One region of the Streptomyces sp. NPDC054765 genome, then DNA from elsewhere that is predicted to be linked to it. Evidence: riboswitches for the same ligand, from Rfam matches in the RefSeq annotation. Region 1 holds a riboswitch; each other region holds the start of a gene.

Region 1 (5,899 bases):
CGTTGGCTGATGCGCGCACACCGTATTGACCGCCCGGCCGACCTCGACGTGGTTCGTGAGTCCTATGACCGCGTGGCCGACAACTACGCCCACATGGTGGTGACGACGGGTGTCGGCGACATCCGTCGTCATCCATGGCTCAAGGCATCGATCGACGCCTTCGCCGACACCGTGAGGGAGCTTGGGCCTGTTCTCGACGTCGGCTGCGGACCCGGGACGGTGACCGCCTACCTCGCCGAACGCGGACTCGACGTGTCCGGGGTGGATCTCTCTCCTCGCATGATCGAGAACGCGCGCCGTCTTCATCCGCACTGCCGTTTCCGTGTCGCCTCTGCCACCGACCTCGACCTTGGCGAAGCGTCCCTCGGCGGCGTGCTCGGGTGGTGGTCACTGTTCAACCTCCCCCGTGACGTCCTTCCCCAGGTTCTCGCCCTGTTCGCGCGCGCGTTGAAGCCGGGCGGGCACTTCATCACCGGGACACACGTCGGCGACGAAGACGCGGTGCGCACCGAGGCCTACGGGGGCGTACCCGTTCAGTGGACGACACACAAATGGCGGCCGGAACAACTCGTGGACCTGATCGAGCAGGCCGGCCTGCACCCGGTCGCCGAACTCCGGCTCCCCGCCGAGGAGTACAGCGGGCCGGGTCTGGTCGTCATGGCCAAGCGCCCCGGCTGACGGTCCACAGGAAGGCCGTCAGCCGCATCGAGAACGGGCACATGAGTCCGGTCCTCGACCACCTGCTGCTCCTCGCCGACGCCCGCAGCGCGGTGGCCCTCGGGCTGGCGGACGACAGCGTGCCCGAGGAGCAGCTTGCCGCCCGCACCTCCGGTCTCGCCGCCTCCGTCGCCGGGCAGCCGCCCGCGGCGATCCGGGCCGCCAAGCTGGCGGTGGCCGCCGCGCTGGCGCCGCAGCGGACGGCAGCCGCCGCCAATCCACGGCCGGCGGTGGCACGGACCGACTTCGACCGGTCGGTCGCCGCGTTCCTCGGCCGGCGGTCGGCCGCCGCAGCGGTCCCGGGAGCCTGATCGCCGTATCTTCCTGGTGCCGCAGCATCCGCAGACGGGGGAGGCGTGGCACGCTTCCGGGGCCGCGAAGACCGTCCCCCCTGCCCGCCGAGCTGCCCGCCGAGGTAGGGACGCACCGGCCTTCCCCGGCGAATCGCCATTACTCCCTGTGACTGGCGGGCTGCCCGACGGCGTTCACCGTGACGATCCACTGCCGAGGCACCCATGGCATCCATGGCAGCCACTTCGGCCCGCAGGGCGTATGACCGCCTCGTGGCCGATGCCCGGCCGCACCCGATCGCGATCAGCTGGACAGTTCCCGTTCCCGTTCCCGGTCCCGGTCGCGCATCGCCGTGCCTGTATGCCGGCGACGGCCGCAAGTGAACCATTGCCCGGACTTCGGCGGTCGGGCCGGAAAAGCTCGGTGTACCGGCCGAAGGACTCTGGGCAGGTATGGAGTGGGGGAGGAACATCAGAGCGGGGGAGGGTGCGGCGGCGCCTTGCGGTACCGCTGCGGGAGATCGGAGAGCAGGCTCCATGTCCGTACGACGTCTTAACCACGCGGTGCTCTACGTCCGCGATGTGGCGCGGTCGGTCGCGTTCTACACCGAGGCCCTCGGACTCACGGTGGGGGTCGAAGTGCCGGGGCGGACCGCGTTCCTCAGCGCTCCCGGCTCGCTCAATGATCATGACCTGGCGCTGTTCGCGGTGGGGCCGGACGCACCGGGGCCGGAGGCCGGACGGGTCGGGCTCTACCACCTGGCCTGGGAGACCGGCACGCTCGGCGAACTGGCCGCGGCACATGCGCAGCTCGTCGAGCGGGGCGCGCTGGTGGGATCGAGTGATCACCTCGTCGCCAAGTCGCTGTACGCCAAGGACCCGGACGGCAATGAGTTCGAGGTGATGTGGCGGGTCCCGCGGGAGGACTGGCCGGGCCCGGACCAGCCGGAACGGCTGCTGCCGCTCGATCTGGCGGCGGCGCTGGAGCGCTGGGGGCCGGATCTGGTGACGGGCGCGGCGGCCGGTTCGGCCACCTGACCGGGCCGGCCCCGTCCTGGTGGTGATGCGGGCGGTGGGTGCGTACGGGGTTCCTGGGCGGAGGCGTCTCAGGAGTCCGACGCGGCAGGATCCGCCGCCCCCGCTCGCTCCACCTGCTTCCTCCGGTCTGTCCGATCGGCCCGTTCCGCCCGCTCCGCCCAGCGCTTTTCGACGCCGGCCAGCCGCCAGTACGCCAGCGCCGCGGCCCACACGACCACGAACAGGCCGACGATGAGGAAGCCGGCATTGCCCAGGTCGAGGCCGGAAATCCAGCCGGTCAACGGGTCGCTGAGGGCGAGCTTGTCGTGCAGCACGGTCACCAGCTCGATCGTGCCGATGAAGAAGGCGACGGCGATCGACAGGCCGGTGATGGTGAGGTTGTAGTAGACCTTGCGCACCGGGTTGGAGAACGCCCACTGGTAGGCGAAATTCATGAAGGTGCCGTCGAGGGTGTCGAACAGGCTCATTCCGGCGGCGAAGAGCAGTGGCAGGCACAGCACCGCGTACCAGGGCAGGCCGGCCGCGGCGCCGCTGCCCGCCATCACCATCAGGGTCACTTCGGTCGCGGTGTCGAAGCCGAGCCCGAAGAGAAAGCCGAGCGGGAACATCTGGCCGGGGCGGGAGACCGAGCGGGTGAACCGGCCCAGGATGCGGTTCATGAAGCCGCGCGCATCGAGGCGCTGCTCCAGCTCGGCCTCGTCGAAGTGGCCGTTGCGCATACCGCGGAAGACCCGCCAGATCCCGGTCAGCGCGACCAGGTTCAGGGCGGCGATGAGGTAGAGAAAGGTCCCGGAGATGGTGGTGCCGACCGTGCCCAGGATCTGGTGGGTACGGGATTCGTCGTTGAGCAGCGTGCCCGCGAGCTGGGCGCCGCCGACCACCAGGGCGGCCATCGCGACGACCACGCTGGAGTGGCCGAGGGCGAACCAGAAACCGACCGAGACCGGTCGCTTGCCGTCGGCCATCAGCTTGCGGGTGGTGTTGTCGATCGCGGCGATGTGGTCGGCGTCGAAGGCGTGCCGCATGCCGAGGGTGTAGGCGGTGATGCCGAGCCCCACGCCGAAGACCTGGCTGCCCACGGTGTAGTGGTGGGGCACCACGAGCAGGAAGAGCACGCCGAAGGCGACGACATGCAGACCGGCTATGACGGCCATCAGGCCCGCGGTGCGGACGGTGTCCTGCCGGCGCCAGCGAAAAGCGGCGGGAGCAGGGGTGTTACGGGTATCGGTGGGCAGGGCCATCCGGCGGTCACGCTCCAGCACCTCGTGGATCAGTTCGTGAGATGCCGTGGCCGGTCTCCTGGCTTACGGGTACCCGCGTCCGCCCCCGCCTTCCCGGCCGCGGGCTGCGGTCAGTGGCGCCGCAGGCGCGCCGTGCGCCCGCGGAAGGGGTGGAAACTCCCCGATCACAGTGGCGAGGGCCGCTCCGGTCTGGGACCACAAGGTCCGTCACCGGCTTCCCGAACACCACGGCCCGTTCACTCTAACTGCGGCCGGAGGGGTGAGGCCCGTGGGGTTTGTCCGTGCGGTTCGTCCATGCGGTTGTCCATGCGGTTTGTCCGTGGGGTGTGCGGGAGCACTTGGCGTGCGGCGGCCCGTTCTGCCCCGGGTGGCCGTGGCCGCCGCGGTCGTTCCTGGGGCCGTGGTCCCTGTGCCGTGATGCGCGGTGGGTCAGTAGTCCAGGGATGAGAGGAAGGCGTGGAGTTCGTGGTCGAAGAGTGCGGTGTTCTCCAGATTGACCATGTGGGCCGCGCCCGGTATCCGGACTCTCCGGGCGCCGGGGACGGTCAGCGCTATCGCATGGGCGTTGGTGGAGATGTCGCTGCTGTCGAGGTCACCGTCGAACACGACCGTCGGCACCCGGATCTCGCCGAGGTGGTCGGCGGCGCCGACCTCAAGGGGCATGCCGGCGCCCCCGCCATCGGCATGCACCTCCACATTGGCCTCGGCCGAGGCACGCATCCGCTCACGGAATCCCGGGTGCACCGCGGCCGGTTCGCGATGCGGTCCGTCCACCCACATCCGCAGGAAGTGCTCGACATACCGTTCCGCGCCGTCCGGTGCGCCGATCGCCGCCACCTGCGCCTTGATGTGCTCCAGCAGAAAGGGGTCGGTGAAGGCGCGGCCGCTGATCCCGGGGGAGGCGAGTGCGAGAGCGGTCACCCGGTCGGGGCGGGCTATGGCAGTGTCGAGTGCGACCCGCGCACCATGGGAGAGGCCGACGAGGACGGCGGCGGGGACATCGAGCGCGTCGAGCAGGGCGCACAGGTCATCGTGGTGGGCGTGGTCCCCGGCCACGGTGGAGGACAGGCCATGGCCGCGGAAATCGTAACGGATCGCGCGCAGGCCGGAGTTGACCAGCCAGGCGAACTGCTCGTCCCACATGTGCTGGTCGAGCATGCCGCCGTGGAGCAGCACCACCGCGGGGCCCGAGCCGGCCGTCTCGTAGAACAGCTCGCCGTCGTAGATCGGCACGATCCCGTTGTCGATCTCGGACCAGGCGGTGATTCCTCGGGTCATCTTGCGGGCCGTCCTTTGTGTGCCGGATGCGATGAACTGGGTGTGATGCCATTGTCGTCGCTATTGCCGCTGCTGCCGTAACTGCCGCGACTGCCGTTACTGTCGGCTTCCTCCGGGGGGATGCGTGAGCCGTTCGCCAGGTGCCGGAATTCCTCGCCGAGCCGGTCCAGTACATGCGCTGCGGTACGGAGGTCCTCGGCGGGCAGATCGGCCAGCCGCTGTCGCAGCTCGGACGTCTCGAACTCCTTGATCCCGCGTATTGCCGCCGTGCCTTGGGTGGTGAGCCGGATCAGGGACGAGCGGCGGTGCGCGGGATTCGGGGCCGTCACGACCAGGCCCAGCTCCGCGGCGTGGTTCACCCAGCGCTGCACCGGCTGCCGGTCGAGCCCCATCGCGCGCGCCAACTGCGGGACGGTCTGCGGGCCTTGGGTGCGCAGGGCATCGAGCAGGGCGTGTTCGCCGGCGGTCATGCCCGTGCCCGTCAGCTCGCGCTCCACCACGCGGATGATCGTGCGGTGCAGTGGCCACAGGCGTCGGATGACGCCGTACAACAGGTCTTCGGCGGGCGTCGGTTCCCCGCCGCCGGTGCCTTCGGTGGCCGCCTCGGTGTGCATGTCCATGTGCGTGTCCATGTGCGTGTCCATGTGCGTGTCGATGTGCATGCCCGTTTCCCCCTCGACTCCCCCCCCGATGACACTCATGATGTCATGATGGCATCGGTGATGTCGTTTGGGAAGGGGGTTGCCGCGGAAAGGAGTTGATGAGGCGGGTGGGCAGGAGCCGGCCCGCGCGGCCGGTGGACGAGGAAGGCGGAGGGCGGATGAAGGTCGGTCTGTTGCGTGCGGTCGGGGTGGCCACGGCCGTGTACGGAGTGGCGGTGGCGGCGGTGCCCGATCTGCTGGCCCGGCCCTCGGGGCTGGTCGACGGCGCAGGGCGGACCGCGCCGGCGACCCGTACCTCGCTGCGACCGCTGGCCTGGCGGGATGCGGTGAGCGGGCTGGCGCTGGTGCTGGCTCCGGACGGCCCGGCGCTGCGTACCGCCGCATATGTGCGAATGGCCGCGGACTTCGGGGATGCCGTACTGCTCGGTGCGACGCTGCCGGGCCGCGACCGGAAGCTGAAGGCGGTCGCGGTGTCCGTGGGGTGGGGCGCGCTGTCGTTGGCCGGGATGCTCGCCCGCGGACAGGGGCGGGGGAGCGGGGCTATGCGCTCGGTGGGGGCGGGGCCTCTTCGGGTGCGAAGGTGATGACGAGGTCGGCACGTTCCCGTGTGGCCGCCACGACACGGGCATTGGCCTCGTCCGAGGTGAGCACGAACCGTTCGGCGTCGGCGCGC
Region 2 (5,899 bases), on a different contig from region 1:
ACAGCCCGGGGTCGTCCTTGTCGACGAGGAAGGCGGAGATGCCGCGTGGGCCGTCGTCACTGGTACGGGCCATGACGACGTAGACCTGAGAGGCGCCGGCGCCGGAGATGAATTGCTTGACGCCGGTGAGGAGGTAGCTGTCGCCGTCGCATACGGCGCGGGTGCGCAGTGCGGAGGCGTCCGAGCCGGCGCCCGGTTCGGTCAGGCAGTAGCTGCCCAGGTCCTCCATGGCGCACAGTCTGGGCAGCCATCGTTCGCGCTGGGCGGCGTCGCCGTAGTGGTCGATCATCCAGGCGACCATGTTGTGGATGGAGACGAAGCCGGCGATGGAGGGGCAGCCGGAGGCCAGCGTCTCGAAGATCAGGACGCCGTCGGCCCGGCTGAGCCCGCTGCCACCGGCCTCCTCCCGGACGTAGATGCCGCCGAGGCCGATCCCCGCGGCCTTGCGCAGGACGTCCACCGGGAAGTGTCTGTCCTGGTCCCACTGCACGGCGTTCGGGGTGAGGTGGTCCTGGGTGAAGTCGAGGGTGGCCACGACGAGGGCGAGCTGGTCGTCGGTGAGCATGGTGGTGGTCATGGCGCTCACTGCATGGTCGGGAGGGTGAAGCTCGCGCCCTCCTTGGCCCCGGAAGGCCAGCGCGAGGTGACGGTCTTGGTGCGGGTGTAGAAGCGGATCGCGTCCGGCCCGTGCTGGTTGAGGTCGCCGAAGCCGGATCGCTTCCAGCCGCCGAAGGTGTGGTAGGCGACCGGCACCGGGATGGGCACGTTCACGCCGACCATGCCGGTGTTCACCCGGCGGGTGAAGTCGCGGGCGGTGTCGCCGTCCCGGGTGAAGATCGCGACGCCGTTGCCGTACGGGTGCTCGCTGGGCAGCCGCAGTGCCTCCTCATAGTCGGCGGCCCGCACGACACACAGCACGGGGCCGAAGATCTCCTCCCGGTAGACGCGCATCTGCGGGGTGACCCGGTCGAAGAGCGAGGCGCCCATGAAGAAGCCGTTCTCGTGCCCAGTGAGCGTGAAGCCCCTTCCGTCCACGATGAGTTCTGCGCCTTCATTGACGCCGATGTCGACATAGCGGCGTACGCGGTCGAGGGCATCCCGGCTGACCAGCGGCCCGAAGTCGGCCTCGGGGTCGTCGCTGCGGCCGATGCGCAGCTGCCCGATCCGCTCCTTCAGCCGCTCCACCAGGGCATCCGCGGTGGTCTCGCCGACGGGGACGGCCACGGAGATCGCCATGCAGCGCTCTCCCGCCGAGCCGTAGCCCGCCCCGATCAGCGCGTCGACAGCCTGGTCGAGGTCGGCGTCCGGCATCACGATCATGTGGTTCTTGGCGCCGCCGAAGCACTGGGCACGCTTGCCGTGCGCGGCCGCGGTGGCGTAGATGTGCGCGGCGATCGGGGTCGAGCCGACGAAGCCGAGCGCACCGACCCGGGGGTCCGTCAGCAAGGTGTCGACGGCTTCCTTGCCCCCGTTGACGACGTTGAGGACGCCTGGCGGGAGGCCCGCCTCCAGGAACAGTTCGGCGAGCCGGAGCGGTACGGAGGGGTCGCGTTCGGAGGGTTTGAGGATGAAGGAGTTGCCGCAGGCCAGCGCGGGCGCGGCCTTCCACAGCGGGATCATCGCGGGGAAGTTGAACGGGGTGATGCCGGCGGTGACGCCGATGGGGCCGCGCAGGGAGTGCACGTCGATCCCGCTGCCGGCGTTGTCGGTGAACTCACCCTTGAGCAGATGCGGGATGCCGGCGGCGAATTCGACGACCTCCAGTCCGCGTTGCAGGTCTCCGTGGGCGTCGGCCACCGTCTTGCCGTGCTCGGACGACAGCAGTCGGGCGAGTGATTCCCTTTCCCCGTCGACCAGTTGGAGGAATGTCAGCAGCACGCGGGCTCGGCGTTGCGGATTCCATTCGCCCCACTCACGCTGAGCCTCGGCGGCATCGGCGATCGCCGCCTCGGTCTCGGCGCGGTCGGCGAGCGGGACACGCGCCTGGACCTCACCGGTGTTGGGGTCGTACACATCGCCATAGGTCCCGGAAGTGCCCGGGGTGTGCTTGCCGCCGATGAAATGTGCCAGTTCACGGACCATGAAAGCCTGCTCTCCGTCAGGTGAGATCCGGGGATGGCGCGCCGGCCCGGCACGGACGCCGGACGGCGTGCGCACGGGCAGCACGAGAAACGCAGGGCTGGGCAACCGTCAGATGCCGGTGATCGGTAGCCGTCGGTTTCGCCGGTCGAGAGCGTGGGTGCACACCGGTGCCATGCGTGTCTGCTCCATCCTCGTGGACAACACGGAACACCCCGCGGCCGGTATCCTGACTCCCGGATCAGCACACGCTCCCCGGCCTTCCCGACGGACTTCTCCGTCAGTGGCCGGTCTCTTTCGGGGAGCGCATTCCCCGGTCACAGTGGCGGGACCGCGCCGGAATCGCACCGGCTTCCCTGCACCGCGGGCCTTGCCCCCGAACATATAGTTGGACGTCCTAGTAAGTCCACCCCGCCACGGCCCGCACAAGAGCGCTTCGCAGTCGCGCACGCCGCCGGTTGCGGCCCGTGGAGCGGGCCTGGCCGGGATGTGCGCCTGCGGTCGCGCGCGCTCAGGCGTCTTGTTCGGCGACGGGGTAGGGCACGAAGGTGCTCCTGTTCTCGTCCACCGCGAGCCGGCGGTCCAGTGGCGGCACCGCCCGCTGCGGGCAGTCGGTGCGTTCGCAGATGCGGCAGCCCATGCCGATCGGGGTTGCCGCCGCGGCGTTGTCGAGGTCCAGGCCGTCGGAGTAGACCAGCCGGGAGGCGTGCCGGATCTCGCAGCCGAGGCCGATGGCGAAGGTCTTGCCGGGCTCGCCCCAGCCACCGCGGTGCCGGGTGATCGCGCGGGCGGTCCACAGGTAGCGCTGCCCGTCCGGCATCCCGGCGATCTGTACGTGGATACGGCCGGGGCCGCGAATGCCTCGTAGACGTTCCACAGGGGGCAGGTTCCGCCCGCGCGGGAGAAGTGGAAGGCCGTCGCGGACTGTCGTTTGGACATGTTTCCCGCGCGGTCGACGCGTACGACCTCGCCGGGGCGGATGCCGATCTTTGTGGCGAGTTCCTCGGCGGCGAGATCGGTGTCGTGGAGGTAGTTCCGGCGGCGGTAGAAGAATTCGCGGATCTCCTCATGTGCGGAACGGGGCAGTGCGGTGATGGTCTGCCCTCTTCCCTCCGCGGCTTCGGACAGCCGCTCGGCGAGCTGATGGTTGCGGCGGCCGAGATCGACCAGCACCCCGGCGACGGCCGGCCTGCGGGAGGCGAGTTCGGCGAGGTCGGAGGAGGACACCCGGTCGGCGGTGATCTCGTTGACGAGGGCATCACGCAAATCGGCGACCAGCCGGCTGGTGTCGTGCTCGGAGAAGAACCCCGCATCGACGCCGAACACCTCGGTGAGACGGAGCAGGACCGGGACGGTCAGCGGGCGCGAGTCGTGTTCCATCTGGTTGAGGTAACTGGGAGAGATCTCCAGCATCCGCGCCAGGGCCGCCTGGCTCAGGCACAGGGCCGACGGATCGTAAACGGGACCCCACAAACCTTCTTCAGCCCGGCGACGAGATCTGCGACCGCTGGAATTGCCCAGCCGGTGTTTCCCGGCGCCGGCCCCGCGCGTGCGCCGACGGCTGATGGCTGACGTTCAGAACGATCCGCTGGCGCTCCTTGAGCTTCCCACCGCCCGTCCGGCCATGACTCACCTCTTCAGCCAGGCGGAGAGATGTCGCGACTGGGGCTGTGCCGGGCTTCCGAATTCGATCGCTTCCGCGGCTTGGCTCCCCGCGGATCCGAGGTCGTCGTGCCGCTCAACGCCCTCCGCCGAGTCCGGCACGGCGCCGACCGCATCCAACCGCCACCAACGAGCCCACACCGTCGCGTTGGCGGCGATTCGGAGGGGCGCTTAGCGTGGGAGGGACGGCGGTTCGTACACAGTTTCCGTGCGCGCGGCCGGACCGCCCTCGACGTGGAGGACCGGGATGGCATCTGTCTCCTTCCTGCTCGTGGCCGTGATCCTCACGGCGCTGGCCTTCGACTTCACCAACGGGTTCCATGACACCGCCAACTCGATGGCCACCTCCATCGCCACCGGGGCGCTGAGCCCCCGGGTCGCCGTCGCCGTCGCAGGTCTGCTCAATCTGGGCGGCGCCTTCCTCTCCACGGAGGTGGCCAAGACGATCTCGGGCGGCATAGTCCAAGACAGCAAAGTGTCCCTGGTGATGATCTTCGCCGGGCTGATCGGGGCGATCCTGTGGAATCTGGTCACCTGGCTCCTCGGGCTGCCCTCCAGCTCGTCCCACGCCCTGTTCGGCGGGCTGATCGGCGCGGTGTGGGTGGGGGCCGGGGGTTCCGCGGTGCGCTTCGGCGCGATCATCGAGAAAATAGTGATCCCTGCGGTGGCCTCGCCGGTCGTGGCCTGCGTGATAGCGCTGCTGGCCACCTACCTCGCCTACATGATCACCCGGAGGACCTCGCGCCGCACCGTCGGGAAGGGCTTTCGCGCGGGACAGATCGGGTCTGCGTCCTTGGTGGCCCTGGCGCACGGCACCAATGACGCCCAGAAGACGATGGGGGTCATCACCCTGGCACTCATCTCGAGCGGGGTGCTCAGCCATGGCGCGGGGCCGCCCTGGTGGGTGGTGCTGAGCGCGGGCCTGGCGATCTCCCTGGGCACTTACGTGGGCGGCTGGCGAATTATCCGGACCATGGGTAAGGGACTCACCGACATCCAGGCCCCGCAGGGCTTCGCCGCCGAGACCAGCGCGACCGCGGTGATCCTGGCCTCGTCGCACCTGGGGTTCGCGCTGTCGACCACCCAGGTGTGCACGGGCAGCATCCTCGGCGCGGGGCTGGGCCGCAAGCTGGCACACGTGCACTGGGGCGTCGCCGGACGGATCGCGGTGTCCTGGCTGCTGACGCTGCCGTCCGCGGCCGCGGTGGGAGGCCTGGCAGCGTGGCTGGCCGACCAGGGCAACGTGGGGGTGGCCCTGGTCGCGGGCATCGCGCTGGCCGCCGCGGCGGGCTTCTACGTGCTCTCGCGCCGCCGTCCGGTGAGCCCGGAGAACGTCAATGAGGTGCCGGCACCTGCCGCGGAGCCCACCGTCAGGTCGGCCGCCTGAGCCGGGCGGGCCGTCGTCGAGGAAGGGGAGCGGGATGGACATCGACTGGGGCACTCTCGCCGGGGTCTTCGGTGTCAGCCTCGGGATCACCGTGGTGGTGGTCGTGATGTTCTCGCTCGGACTGGCCGCGTGGGCCCGCGCCGGGCACGGCGAGCCCGCCTCCGACGTGCCCCGGGGCCGGCACCAGAAGGTGGCGGCCGTCACGGCCGTGCTGTGCTTCGCCGCCTGCCTCTCGGTCGCGGCCTACGGGATCGACCTGATCGTTCCCGGCTGACTCCACCACACCACACCACTCCACCCGACCGGTATCCGGCGTGCCCCACACTCGGAGCACCGGTGGAGACAGACGTCAAGAGCACGGAGCCGCAACGGGGGGAGCAGGGGGCGTTCACCGTGCGCGCGCGTCACCAGGGCTGCGGGGCTCTGGGGATCAACGCCATCAGCCTGCCAACTCCGGCCGCCGTACGCGCGGATGCTGCCCTGTTCCCACAGCGGCGGTGCCCACAGCTGAACGCACTCGGACCGTCACGGGCCTCACCAGAGCTTGCCCCGTCGCTTCCCCCTGGGCCAACACCCAGCAAATCATCCACGAGCAGGCCGCATTACCCATCAACCGTGCTGGGACAAACGCTCTTTACGTCGATTGCCACCAGCGATGCCGTGAGCACGCAGCGCCACCGGCATGCCCGCGGGAGCGCACGGCCCAGCGTGCGCCGTGCACTGCATCGCCGCAATCTGGACGCATGACCTATCGGTGCGCGACGAAAGGTG
Region 3 (5,899 bases), on a different contig from region 1:
CACCAGCGGCGCGGACTTCGTCCGGTCGACGGAGCCGGCCGCGTCCGTGTCGGGGCGCAGCGAACACAGCAGTTCGGTACTGCCCGCGTACTGGCTGCCCGGGGCGGAGAGCCGCTCCTCGGCCTGCCGGGCGAGGGCGGGGTCGGGCGCACCCGGCGAGGCGGCGTCCGGGCCGTCGTGGGCGAGGTAGAGGCCGACGGTGTGCAGCAGACCGGTGCCGGACAGTACGGGGCTCGGCCGCAGGAGCCTGAGGTCTTGGTGGGCGCTGTCGGTCCCGGTGAGCAGCTCCGGCCAGGAGGCGCCGGCCGGTTCGACGTCGTCCAGCCGCCGGTGCGCCGGGATGCCGACGACGAGGGGGGTGTAGGCGACCGGGGCCACGTAGTGCAGCGTGGCCGGGGAGCCCTTGAGGGGCATACCGCGGCGGGCCTCGTCGTAGTCGGCGGTGGATTCCGGGATCCAGATGTCGGGCTGCGGTCCCGGCCGGTAGAGGGGGTCGGTGCCCTGGTCGTCCGGCCGGCCCCGGCCGGTGCCGCGTGCCTCGCCCTGCCAGCGGTCGGCGGCCGCGAAGCCCCGGTCGATCTGGTCCCTGGCGGCGGAGTAGACGGTGATCTGGGCGCGCCGGCAGCCGTCGGGGAGGTCGCCCTCACCGCGGAGCGGACGGGTGTTGGCCTGGGACATCTCGTAGTCGAAGGCCGCCTGGCGCAGCGCGGGTTCGGCCTCGGGGGCGGTGAGCAGCCGCAGTTCGAGGGCGGGCGGGCAGGGTGCTTCGGCGTTCGGGAGGTTCAGCAGGACGACGCCCGTGGTGGCCGGTACGAGGACGACCGCCAGGACCAGCAGGATTCCGGGCCAGTGCCGCAGGTACGACTTCAGCCGGCGGCGTAAGCGGATCCGCAGCGGGGTCGGGGGCCGGGCCTCGGGGGTGGCGAAGGACAGGATGACATCGTCGACGGTGTTCTGCTTGGCCGAGCGCGGCTCCCACACGTCGCCCATCGGGGTCCGTTCGCCGGCCAGCCGCTCGCGCAGCTCCCGGACGAGGTCCTCGAAGGTGACGCACCGCTTGCCGGGCAGGCCCCGCTCCAGGGTCTGCGCCACGGCACGGGTGAAGACGCTGCCCCCGGCGGGTTCCTCGCCGCTGAAGATACGGCGGTTGGGCTGCGCGGCCATCAGCAGCGACGTGGGCTTGCGGCAGGAGTGGAAGGCCTCGCTCGCGTTGCCGGCGTAGCAGCACTCCAGGACGATCACGATGCGGTCGGCCCGCGCGTTGTCCAGATAGGACAGCACCATGTCCTGCCAGGAGACGGTCTTGTGACGCCGTTCCGAGGCACCGACCATGAGGTGCAGATTGCCGCCGTCGCGGCCCACCCGCCCGTGGCCGGAGAAGTACACCAGCAGCAGCCCGCGTGCCTCCTGGGTGACGGTGTCCAGCGCCTGTTCCACCTCCCAGGGCTCCTGGGGGCGGCAGATGACGACCTCGCCCTCGGTGAACAGATCGGTGCCGGGGGCGAGCAGGGCCCGCTCCAGGGCCTGGGCGTTGTCCTTCACCGCGGGGAGCGGGCGCAGGGTGCGGTAGTCGTCGACACAGATCAGCAGCGCCCGGTTGCCCTTGCCCCGTGCGTCGTATTCGGACATCCGGCTCAGTCCCCGGCGGTGCTGCCGCTCCCGTCCGCCGGACTGCCGGGATCGGGGTGTTCGGGGGACGGGGCGTCCGGGCCCGCGTCGCCGAGCGCGCGCAGGTCCTCGTCACCGCCGCCGACCGCGACGGCGGGCCGTTCGCCGGTGTCCCGTTCCTCGCGGCGTCGTCGCAGCCACTCCTGCAGGGCGATGCTCAGGCTCTTGGTGATCTCGGTGGCGACCGCACCGACGATGACCAGGATCAGATCGTCGACGCCGGCGGCCATCTCGCCGGGGCCGTCGTCGCCCTCGTCCGCCGGCCGCGGCCGCAGCGCCCAGTCGTGCTGCCTCCGGTCCAGCCACGGCTCGCGCTCCAGCCACGCCTTGAGGTCCTCGATGTCCTGGTCAGGATTGTTCGTGCCCGTGATCCTGATGCGGATCTCGTGGCGGTCAGCGCGCTGCGGCATCCCCCGGCCCCCTTCCGGCGGCCCCGTCACCGCCGTGCACCAGATAGTGACGCGGGATCAGGGGCGCGGGCAACCGTCTGTGACGCGGCTGCCACGCTGTGGCGTGCACCACAGGCCGTGCCACAGGGCAGCGTCGCAGGTCAAGGGGGAGTTGACGGGCATTCGCGGGGCGTGGTGGACTGCGCGGGCCATACGGCGACAGCTGAGGAAGTCCGGTGCGAATCCGGCGCGGTCCCGCCACTGTCACCGGGGAGCGTTCCTCCAGCGAAGGCCACGGTCCGCCTCGCCTGCGTCCGACGGCGCAGGCAGGGACTGGAAGGCCGGAGGAGTCGCCGATCCGGGAGCCAGGAGACTCTTGTCGCCGTCACGTCGAGCCAGGGCGCGGACCCTGAGTGAGGACATACCGCCATGCCCGGCCGCCTTTCAAGAGTTCCACTGCCCGCTGCCGCAGGGCCCCTTCGAGGCGTCGCGGGCCGGGCAGGACGTGGTGGACACGCCGTAGCGGCGGTCTGATCCGATGCGCGGCGAACACGCGGGATATGCGTGCGGCGCGGCTCTCGGCTTTCTCGGCGACCTGATCGCGGCGGACCCACGGCGCGGCCATCCGGTGGCCGCCTTCGGCCGGGCCGCGGGCGCCGTCGAGCGCCGGCTGTGGCGCGATCACCGCGGATACGGGGCGGTGCATGCCGTGCTGTGCGCCGGCGGTGCCGCTGCCGGTGCCGCGCTGGCGCAGCGCGCCGTACGGGCCGCCGTCCCGGCTCCGCTGCGCGGCGGCGCCCACATCGCGCTGACCGCGGCGACGGTCTGGGCCGTGCTGGGCGGCACCTCGCTCGGCCGGGAGGCGCGGGCCGTCGGCGGTGCGCTGACGGCGGGTGACCTGGACGTGGCACGGGAGCGGCTGCCGCATCTGTGCGGGCGCGATCCACAGGCGCTGGACGGGCCGCAGATGGCCCGCGCGGTGGTGGAGTCGGTCGCCGAGAACACCTCGGACGCCGTGGTGGGCGCCCTGGTCTGGGGCGCGCTGGGCGGGGTGCCCGGCCTGGTGGCGTTCCGGGCGGTGAACACCCTGGACGCGATGGTGGGGCACAAGTCGCCGCGCCACCGCCGTTTCGGCTGGGCCTCGGCCCGCCTTGACGATGTCGCCGGCTGGCCCGGCTCCCGGCTGACCGCCGCGCTGACCGTGCTCGCGGGCCCCGGCCGGCGCGGTGCGCTGCGGGCCTGGCAGGCGGACGGCGGCGCGCACCCCAGCCCCAACGCGGGCCCGGTGGAGGCGTCGTTCGCGGGCGCGCTGGGCGTGCGGCTGGGCGGCACGCTGGCGTACGGCGGGCGGGTGGAACACCGTCCGGTGCTCAACGACGGGGCGCCGCCGGTCGCGGTGGCCGACATCGAGCGGGCGGTGCGGCTCTCGCGGCGGGTGAGCGTGCTGGCGCTGGTGACGACGGTGGCGGCGCGGCCGGTGGCCGGCGCGGTGCGGGCAGCGGTGGCCCGGGGGCGCAAGGCGGGCCGGGCATGACGCCGCAGACCGTTTTTTCCCCGCTGCCCGCCCCGCTTCGGGGGGCGGGCGGGTGCGGTGACGCGCCGGGCCGTGGTGGCAGCGGCGCGTACGGCTCACAACGGCCGGGGTCCCGGCGCAGGAGGAGGACCCGGTGAACGGGCGGTGGAAGGCATCAGGCGGGGCCGTCGGCGGTGGCCTGTTGGTGGCCGGTACGACGTCCGACGCCGGCAAGAGCGTGGTGACGGCGGGGATCTGCCGCTGGCTGGCCCGCCAGGGCGTGCGGGTGGCGCCGTTCAAGGCGCAGAACATGTCGCTGAATTCGTTCGTCACGCGTGAGGGCGCGGAGATCGGGCGGGCCCAGGCGATGCAGGCCGCCGCGGCGCGGGTGGAGCCGACCGCGCTGATGAATCCCGTCCTGCTCAAACCGGGCAGTGACCGCAGCAGCCAGGTGGTGCTGCTGGGGAAGCCGGTGGGCGAGCTCAGCGCCCGGGGGTACTTCGGGGGGTCCGGGGGGCCGTCCCCCGGGAAGACGCAGTACGCGGGGCACCGGGAGCAGTTGCTCGGCACGGTCACCGACTGCCTCCAGGAGCTGCGGCGGACGTACGACGCAGTGATCTGTGAGGGCGCCGGCAGCCCCGCCGAGATCAATCTGCGGCGTACGGACATCGTGAACATGGGCCTCGCACGGGCCGCCCGGATCCCGGTGGTCGTGGTCGGCGACATCGACCGCGGCGGTGTGTTCGCCTCCTTCTTCGGCACCACCGCGCTGCTGTCCAAGGAGGACCAGGCGCTTCTCGCGGGCTATCTGGTCAACAAGTTCCGGGGCGATGTGTCGCTGCTGGAGCCGGGGCTGGAGATGCTGCGCGGTCTCACGGGGCGGCAAACGCTCGGTGTGCTGCCCTTCTCCCACGGGCTCGGCATCGACGAGGAGGACGGGCTGAGGGTGTCGCTGCGCGGCGCGGTGCGCGAGAGCGTGGTGGCCCCGCCGCACGGCGCCGAGGTGCTGCGGGTGGCGGTCGCCGCCGTACCGCTGATGTCGAACTTCACGGACGTGGATGCGCTGGCCGCGGAACCGGGTGTGGTGGTGCGGTTCGTGGACCGGGCCGAGGAGCTGGCCGACGCGGACCTGGTGGTGCTGCCGGGGACCCGGGGCACGGTCCGGGCGCTGCAGTGGCTGCGCGAGCGCGGGCTCGCGGACGCGGTCGCCCGGCGGGCCGCCGAGGGCCGCCCGGTGCTGGGCATCTGCGGCGGTTTCCAGATGCTGGGCGAGCGCATCGAGGACGACATCGAGTCGAAGGCGGGCGCGGTCGACGGGCTGGGGCTGCTGCCCGTACGGGTGCGGTTCGCGGCGGAGAAGACCTTGGCCCGGCCGGTCGGCGAGGCACTGGGCGAGCCGGTGGCGGGCTACGAGATCCACCACGGGGTCGCCGAAGTGACCGGCGGGGACGAGGCGTTCATGTCCGACGGCCAAGGGCGCAGCCTGGACGGGTGCCGGTCCGGCTCCGTATGGGGCACGCACTGGCACGGTTCGCTGGAGAGCGACGGCTTCCGGCGGGCCTTCCTGCGGCGGGTCGCGGCGGACGCGGGCCGGGCGTTCGTCCCCGCCCCCGGCACCAGCTTCGCCGCCCTGCGCGAAGAGCAGCTGGACCGGCTCGGCGATCTGATCGAGGAGCACGCCGACACCGGCGCGCTGCTGCGGCTGATCGAGCAGGGGGTACCGGAGGGGCTGCCGTTCGTGCCTCCGGGGGCGCCATGAGGGCCCCGAAGGCACGACATCACCCCCGCGAGCGCGGGGAGCAACGCAGCAGCTCCACGAGGTGTTCGTGCAGCAGCGGACCACCCCTGCTCAGGCAGGGCCAAGGGCACAAACGTGCCGTATAGAGCACCCAGTTCGACCGGCAACGGACCAAACCCACTCGAAGGAGTGATCACCAGATGAGCACCCGGTATCCGTTCACCGCCGTCGTCGGCATGGACGAGCTACGGCTGGCGCTGCTGCTCAACGCCGTCAGCCCTGCGGTGGGCGGAGTCCTCGTCCGTGGCGAGAAGGGGACGGCCAAGAGCACCGCCGTGCGCGCGCTGGCAGATCTCCTGCCCGACGTTGCGGTTGTCCCGGGCTGCCGCTTCAGCTGCGATCCCACCGCGCCGGACCCGCAATGTCCCGATGGGCCGCACGAGATCCGTCCGGGCGAGTCCCGCCCGGCCCGTATGGTCGAGCTTCCGGTGGGCGCCTCGGAGGACCGGTTGGCCGGTGCGCTCGACATCGAGCGCGCGCTCGCCGAGGGCGTCAAGGCCTTCGAACCGGGCCTGCTGGCGGACGCACACC

Evidence for each region. A riboswitch is a leader RNA that binds a small molecule or an ion and turns the genes downstream of it on or off. The one in region 1 is predicted to bind cobalamin.
Region 2: linked by a shared signal. The riboswitch ahead of ACWGJY_RS07920 (CoA-acylating methylmalonate-semialdehyde dehydrogenase) and the one ahead of ACWGJY_RS14720 (HoxN/HupN/NixA family nickel/cobalt transporter) in region 1 are both predicted to bind cobalamin.
Region 3: linked by a shared signal. The riboswitch ahead of ACWGJY_RS25045 (cobalamin biosynthesis protein) and the one ahead of ACWGJY_RS14720 (HoxN/HupN/NixA family nickel/cobalt transporter) in region 1 are both predicted to bind cobalamin.

What each region holds. Positions count from the first base shown of each region.
Region 1 is NZ_JBSHBP010000018.1:118,637-124,535, forward strand. It holds gene ACWGJY_RS14705 (methyltransferase domain-containing protein) at 10-678, shown strand; gene ACWGJY_RS14710 (hypothetical protein) at 720-1,028, shown strand; gene ACWGJY_RS14715 (VOC family protein) at 1,545-2,045, shown strand; gene ACWGJY_RS14720 (HoxN/HupN/NixA family nickel/cobalt transporter) at 2,114-3,286, opposite strand; cobalamin riboswitch at 3,318-3,531, opposite strand; gene ACWGJY_RS14725 (alpha/beta fold hydrolase) at 3,716-4,564, opposite strand; gene ACWGJY_RS14730 (MarR family winged helix-turn-helix transcriptional regulator) at 4,561-5,265, opposite strand; gene ACWGJY_RS14735 (hypothetical protein) at 5,385-5,810, shown strand; gene ACWGJY_RS14740 (nucleoside/nucleotide kinase family protein) at 5,767-5,899, opposite strand, start outside.
Region 2 is NZ_JBSHBP010000008.1:64,845-70,743, forward strand. It holds gene ACWGJY_RS07915 (acyl-CoA dehydrogenase family protein) at 1-577, opposite strand, end outside; gene ACWGJY_RS07920 (CoA-acylating methylmalonate-semialdehyde dehydrogenase) at 583-2,082, opposite strand; cobalamin riboswitch at 2,282-2,460, opposite strand; partial or broken gene ACWGJY_RS07925 (short-chain fatty acyl-CoA regulator family protein) at 2,591-3,552, opposite strand; gene ACWGJY_RS07930 (anion permease) at 3,989-5,128, shown strand; gene ACWGJY_RS07935 (hypothetical protein) at 5,163-5,402, shown strand.
Region 3 is NZ_JBSHBP010000043.1:37,699-43,597, reverse strand. It holds gene ACWGJY_RS25055 (caspase family protein) at 1-1,629, opposite strand, end outside; gene ACWGJY_RS25050 (hypothetical protein) at 1,635-2,078, opposite strand; cobalamin riboswitch at 2,284-2,432, shown strand; gene ACWGJY_RS25045 (cobalamin biosynthesis protein) at 2,596-3,591, shown strand; gene ACWGJY_RS25040 (cobyric acid synthase) at 3,725-5,329, shown strand; gene ACWGJY_RS25035 (putative cobaltochelatase) at 5,509-5,899, shown strand, end outside.